DNA from 2 places in the Streptomyces sp. NPDC006335 genome. Region 2 is predicted to be linked to the other one. Evidence: predicted binding sites of a transcription regulator. Region 2 holds the regulator's gene; the other holds the start of a gene.
What was found. The regulator HrcA, encoded in region 2, represses chaperone genes, less so after heat shock. The targets are predictions, from matches to a motif close to TTNGCACTCNGNNNNNCNGAGTGCNAA.
Positions count from the first base shown of each region.

Region 1: groES (co-chaperone GroES) is a predicted target of HrcA. The motif match lies at 1,523-1,549, and genes of this name have one in related genera.

Region 1 is NZ_JBEXQX010000002.1:289,422-292,780, reverse strand. Features, by position in the region: gene groL (chaperonin GroEL) at 1-948, opposite strand, end outside; gene groES (co-chaperone GroES) at 1,068-1,376, opposite strand; gene ABZ098_RS07330 (polysaccharide deacetylase family protein) at 1,582-2,367, opposite strand; gene ABZ098_RS07325 (polysaccharide deacetylase family protein) at 2,364-3,299, opposite strand.
Region 2 is NZ_JBEXQX010000001.1:1,049,199-1,052,557, forward strand. Features, by position in the region: gene ABZ098_RS04745 (nitronate monooxygenase) at 1-85, opposite strand, end outside; gene dnaJ (molecular chaperone DnaJ) at 139-1,278, opposite strand; gene hrcA (heat-inducible transcriptional repressor HrcA) at 1,279-2,295, opposite strand; gene ABZ098_RS04760 (MBL fold metallo-hydrolase) at 2,446-3,174, shown strand; gene ABZ098_RS04765 (DUF3097 domain-containing protein) at 3,209-3,359, shown strand, end outside.

The DNA of each region.
Region 1 (3,359 bases), on a different contig from region 2:
CACGTCCAGGCCGACCTGGTCGAGCTTGAGGCCGACCTCCTCGGAGATGACCTCGGCGCCGGTCAGCGTGGCCATGTCCTGGAGCATCGCCTTGCGACGGTCGCCGAAGCCGGGGGCCTTGACGGCGACCGCGTTGAAGGTGCCGCGGATCTTGTTGACGACCAGGGTCGACAGGGCCTCGCCCTCGACGTCCTCGGCGATGATCAGCAGCGGCTTGGAGGCGCCCGCCTGGATGACCTTCTCGAGGAGCGGCAGCAGGTCCTGGATCGAGGAGATCTTGCCCTGGTTGATCAGGATGTACGGGTCGTCGAGGACGGCCTCCATACGCTCCTGGTCGGAGACCATGTAGGGGGACAGGTAGCCCTTGTCGAAGGCCATGCCCTCGGTGAAGTCCAGCTCCAGACCGAAGGTGTTGGACTCCTCGACGGTGATGACACCGTCCTTGCCGACCTTGTCCATCGCCTCGGCGATGAGCTCGCCGACCTGCGCGTCCTGGGCGGACAGACCGGCGACGGCGGCGATGTCGGACTTCTCGTCGATCGGGCGGGCGGTCGCGAGGAGCTCCTCGGACACGGCCTTGACCGCGGCGTCGATGCCCTTCTTCAGGGCGGCCGGGGAGGCACCCGCGGCGACGTTCTTCAGGCCCTCGCGCACCAGCGCCTGGGCGAGCACGGTGGCGGTGGTGGTGCCGTCACCCGCGATGTCGTTGGTCTTGGTCGCCACCTCCTTCACCAGCTGGGCACCGAGGTTCTCGTACGGGTCCTCGACCTCGACCTCGCGGGCGATGGTGACACCGTCGTTGGTGATGGTGGGAGCGCCGAACTTCTTGTCGATGACGACGTTGCGGCCCTTGGGGCCGATCGTCACCTTGACCGTGTCGGCAAGCTTGTTGACGCCGCGCTCGAGGGCGCGACGGGCGTCCTCGTCGAACTTCAGGATCTTCGCCATGGGAGCGGTTCAGCCCTCTCGGAAAATGTGGGTGAAACGAACTGCGCCCCAGACGCCCGGCTTCATAAGGTGGCGGGGGCCCGGGGCGCAGCTCACAAGCAAAATGTGCTTGAGGTGTCTTACTTCTCGATGACCGCGAGCACGTCGCGGGACGAGAGGACGAGGTACTCCTCGCCGTTGTACTTCACCTCGGTGCCGCCGTACTTGCTGTACAGCACGATGTCGCCGACCTTCACGTCGAGCGGCAGGCGCTCGCCGTTCTCGAAGCGGCCCGGACCCACGGCGAGGATGACGCCCTCCTGGGGCTTCTCCTTCGCGGTGTCCGGGATGACCAGGCCAGAGGCGGTGGTCTGCTCGGCGTCGAGCGGCTGGACCACAATGCGGTCCTCGAGCGGCTTGATGGCAACCTTGGAGCTGGTGGTCGTCACGATCCGACCTCCCCCTTCGGAGATCTCACGGGGTTAACTGTCTGAGGTGGCGACCAGGTGGATCCGTCGTCGCGGGTGCCGGACCTGCCCGTCGCTGTGTTGGCACTCTCCAGGGGGGAGTGCCAGACCTGAGACTATGACCGCGATTAGCACTCGGTCAAGCGGAGTGCCAATCGCGTCTCCGGCCGTGGCCTCCGGAGCACCCCTACAGGTAGTCCTCCAGCCGCCCCACCGTCAGCCCGCGCCGCTGGATCTCCCTCAGCAGCCTCGTCGTGCGTTCCGTCAGGGTGGGACCCGTCGTCTCCGCCGATGTCACCGAGACGATGTCGCCCGCCCTCAGCCCCCGTCTCTCCCCCTGCGCCGACACGCTCCACAGCACCACCGCCGACAGCCCGCAGTCGGCCGCCGCGCGCAGGGTCGTGCGGTCGTACGTGCCGTAGGGCGGCCGGAACAGCCGCGGGCGGATGCCGAAGCGGGAGCGCACCTTCTCCTGCTGGCCGCAGATCTCGGCGCGCTGTCCGGCGTACGGCAGGCCGCGCAGGGCGGGGTGGTCGAGGGTGTGGTTCTGGATGCTCGCGCCGACCGACTGGAGGCGCGCGAAGTGGCCGTACCCGGGGCCGACGACGCTGTCCGTGAGGAACATGCTGACGGGCAGCCGCAGTTCACGGACCAGCTCGACGAACCGCGGGTCCTTCTCCGCGCCGTCGTCGTAGGTGAGGAAGACGACCCGGTCGGACGTCGGCACCCGCTTCGCCACCGGCGGCAGGCCGCCGCGGCCCACCGGCGCGCGGGCCGGCATCCGCGGGGGCGCGGGCAGCGGGGCCGTCAGCCCCCAGTGGCGGTACGGCCGTCCGTCCGCCTGCACCGGGCCGTGCGACCCGACCCGCTGGGCCGCCTTCTTCCCCAGCCGTTCGATGGGGTCGACGGACTGGGCGCAGCCGGCGAGGAGTGCGGCCGCCAGCCCCGCGGCGACCAGGGTCCGCGGTCTCACAGGTAGTCCTCCAGGCGTGCGACGGAGTACCCCTCGGCCGTGACCTTGTCCAGGAAGCGGCGGACCATGTCGGTCATCGTGCCCTTCCAGTCCTCCCGGCCCCGGAAGTGGCTGAGCACGATGTCGCCGGGGTGGATCTCCCGGTCCCACTCGCGGTACTCCCAGTGGTCGACGAAGACCTCCTCGTTCCAGATCGGCGCGTACCTGATGCCGCAGGACTTCGCCGCGCGCAGGGTGTCCTCGTTGTAGTTGCCGTAGGGCGGCCGGAAGAGCGCGGGCCGTGTGCCGTACCGCTTCTCCATGACGTCCTGCATCCCGCAGATCTCGCGCTTCTGGCGGGCGTACGACAGCGCGGGCAGGTAGGGGTGGTGGAGGGTGTGGTTGTTGAGGGCGACCCCCCTGTCCCGCATCTTCCGGAAGTACCCGTAGTCCTCCTTCACCAGGTAGTCGCTGAGGAAGGCGGTGTAGGGGATCCGCAGCTCGCTCATCATCCGCAGGAACGCGGGGTCCTTCTCGGCGCCGTCGTCGATGGTGAGGAAGACGATCTTCTGCTCGGTGGGGACGGTGGTGAAGACCGGCGGCAGCCCCTTCTCCTCGTGGCCGTCGACCTCGAAGCCCTCGCGGGTGGTGACGCGGGGCTTGGTCACGGGCGCCGGCGGGGCCGTCAGCGGGACCCTCTTCAGCCCCCAGCGCCTGGCGGCGGCGATCCGGGTCTGTTCGGCGCGGAGCCTGGCGGCCCGGATGGCGGTCTTGTCGGCCTGGAGCTCGGCGGCGGGAGCCGGGGGCGCCTTGAGGGGCGGCCGGCTCCCCGCGTCGGTCCCGGCCGGGCGGGCGCACCCGGAGACCAGGGCGGCCACGGCCAGGAGGACGAGTCCGCCGTGGATCGACACCCTCAACGCACCATTTTTGTAGTTTTGTCCTACTGTTCCCATGGCGCCGGATCCTCGCAGGTCACGGCGTCGCACCCGGGCCGACACCGCCGCTCGGGAGCG
Region 2 (3,359 bases):
CGGCGAGCCGCGGCACGGAGACGCCGCCCGCCATGGGGGCCTGCACGATCGGATGAGGGAAGAGATCGGTCAGTGCGGAGGACATGACGGCATGTTGTCACGTCCTCCAGACAAGTCCGAATCCAACCTTCACCCGGCTCAGGTACGCCCGTTGAACGCGTCCTTCAACCGCGAGAACAACCCCTGCTGCCCCGGCTGGAACTGCCCCGTGGGCCGTTCCTCGCCGCGCAGCTTGGCCAGCTCGCGGAGCAGTCGTTCCTGCTCCGGGTCGAGCTTGGTCGGGGTCTGGACCTCGACGTGGACGATGAGGTCGCCCCGGCCGCCGCCGCGCAGGTGGGTGACACCCCGGCTGTGCAGCGGGATCGACTGGCCGGACTGGGTGCCCGGACGGATGTCGACCTCCTCCATGCCGTCCAGTGTCTCCAGCGGCACCTTCGTGCCGAGGGACGCCGCCGTCATCGGGAGCGTGACCGTGCAGTGCAGGTCGTCGCCGCGCCGCTGGAACTGCGAGTGCGGGAGTTCGTGGATCTCGACGTAGAGGTCACCGGCGGGACCGCCACCGGGACCGACCTCGCCCTCGCCCGCGAGCTGGATCCGCGTGCCGTTGTCCACACCGGCCGGGATCTTCACGGTCAGCGTGCGGCGCGAGCGGACCCGGCCGTCGCCGGCGCACTCCGGGCACGGGGTCGGCACGACGGTGCCGAAGCCCTGGCACTGCGGGCACGGGCGGGACGTCATGACCTGGCCCAGGAAGGACCGGGTCACCTGCGACACCTCACCGCGTCCGCGGCACATGTCGCACGTCTGGGCGGAGGTGCCCGGCGCCGCGCCCTCACCACTGCACGTGGTGCAGACGATCGCCGTGTCGACCTGGATGTCCTTCGTCGTGCCGAAGGCCGCCTCGTCGAGCTCGATCTCCAGCCGGATCATCGCGTCCTGGCCGCGCCGGGTGCGCGAGCGCGGACCCCGCTGCGAGGCCGTACCGAAGAACGCGTCCATGATGTCCGAGAAGTTCCCGAACCCACCGGCCCCGAAGCCGCCCGCGCCACCGCCGCCGCCCTGCGAGAGCGGGTCGCCGCCGAGGTCGTAGACCTGCTTCTTCTGCGGGTCCGACAGCACCTCGTAAGCGGCGTTGATCTCCTTGAACCGCTCCTGGGTCTTCGGATCCGGGTTGACGTCCGGGTGCAGCTCGCGCGCGAGCCGGCGGAACGCCTTCTTGATCTCATCCTGCGACGCGTCGCGGCGCACGCCGAGAACGGCGTAGTAGTCCGTGGCCACTTACGACTCCGCCAGGATCTGTCCGACGTACCGTGCCACTGCGCGTACCGCTCCCATCGTTCCCGGGTAATCCATGCGGGTCGGTCCGACCACGCCGAGCTTGGCGACTGCCTCGCCGCCCGAACCGTAGCCGACCGACACCACCGAAGTGGAGTTGAGCCCCTCGTAGGCGTTCTCATGACCAATACGGACGGTCATGCCCGAATCCCCCGCCTCGCCAAGGAGTTTGAGGAGCACGACCTGCTCCTCGAGAGCTTCCAGGACGGGCCGGATGGTGAGGGGAAAGTCATGTCCGAAGCGGGTGAGATTGGCGGTGCCGCCGATCATCAGCCGCTCCTCGTTCTCCTCGACGAGCGTCTCCAGGAGAGTGGAGAGCACTGTCGAGACCGTACCCCGGTCCTCGGCGTCGAAGCCTTCGGGCAGGTCCTCGACGAGCCGCGGCACATCGGCGAACCGCCGCCCCGCGACCCGGCTGTTGAGCCGCGCCCGCAGATCGGCCAGCGAGGCCTCCCCGAAGGGGGCCGGGCAGTCGACCATGCGCTGCTCGACCCGGCCGGTGTCCGTGATCAGCACGAGCATCACGCGCGCGGGGGCGAGCGAGAGCAGCTCCACGTGCCGCACGGTCGAGCGGGTCAGGGAGGGGTACTGCACGACGGCGACCTGCCGGGTGAGCTGCGCGAGCAGCCGCACGGTCCGCGCCACGACGTCGTCGAGGTCCACGGCGCCGTCGAGGAAGTTCTGGATCGCGCGCCGCTCGGGCGCGGTCATCGGCTTGACGCCCGCCAGTTTGTCGACGAACAGCCGGTAGCCCTTGTCGGTCGGGATGCGCCCGGCACTGGTGTGCGGCTGGGCGATGAACCCCTCCTCCTCCAGGACCGCCATGTCGTTGCGGACGGTCGCCGGGGAGACTCCCAGGTTGTGCCGCTCGGTCAGGGCCTTCGACCCGACCGGCTCCTCGGTGCCGACGTAGTCCTGGACGATCGCGCGCAACACCTGAAGCCTGCGTTCACTCAGCATCGCGCACACCTCCAGCGGTCGTTTCCCTTGGCGCCTCGCCTGGCACTCTGTCCGTCCGAGTGCCAGCACTCCCGAGCCAGTGTACGGCGGTGGGGTACTGCCTGGGCAAGGCTGGTCCTGGCATGAGGCCTGTACGGCTAGCGTCGCGGTATGACGGTGACTTGGGAAGAGCTCGGGTGGGAGCGGGTCGCGACCGGGGTGGGGCGGTGCCGGCTGCCCGGCTGGGACTGTACGGCGGGCCTGGTGATCGGCGAGGACACGGCCCTGTTGGTCGACGCGGGCTCCTCTCTCGCGGAGGGCGCTCGCCTGCGCGCGCAGGCCGAGGAACTGGCCGGCCATCGTGTGACCCATCTCGCGTTCACCCACCCCCACTTCGACCACGTCTTCGGTGCGGCGGCGTTCGCGGGGGCGGAGGTGTTCGGCGCGGTGGGCGTGGAGACGGTGCTGGCGGGGCGGCTGGGCCGCGCGGAGCTGCGGGCGGACGCGGTGCGCAACGGTCTGGAGTCGTCGGTGGCCGACGAGGCCGTGGACGCCCTCGTGTCCCCCCGCCATCACGTCTCCGGCGAGTGGACGCTCGACCTGGGCGGCGGCCGCCAGGTCCTGCTGGCGAACGTGGGCCCCGGCCACACGGCCCACGACCTCGCCGTCCTCGTGCCCGGCTCCCCGGAGGTCGTCTTCTGCGGCGACCTGGTCGAGGAGTCGGGCGAACCGCAGGCGGGCCCGGACGCCGTACCGGCGCACTGGCCCGCCGCGCTGGACCGGCTCCTCGACCTGGGCGGCGAGGACGCGCGGTACGTGCCCGGTCACGGAGCGGTGGTGGACGCGGCCTTCGTGCGGGCGCAGCGGGACGCGCTGGCTGCCCGCTTCGGCGTGTCGTAGTGATCCCCCGCGTGGTTCTCCTATCGTCATCCGAATGCGCCAGTACTCCGCCGACCTGACCCCTCCGTGGAAGAAGCCGAAGCCGGTGCCCGAGGTGCCCGCCGAGCCCGGCCTGGTGGTCGAGGAGCCCGGCACCGGCTTCTGCGGCGCGGTGATCCGCTGCGAGGCGGGCACGGTGACCCTGG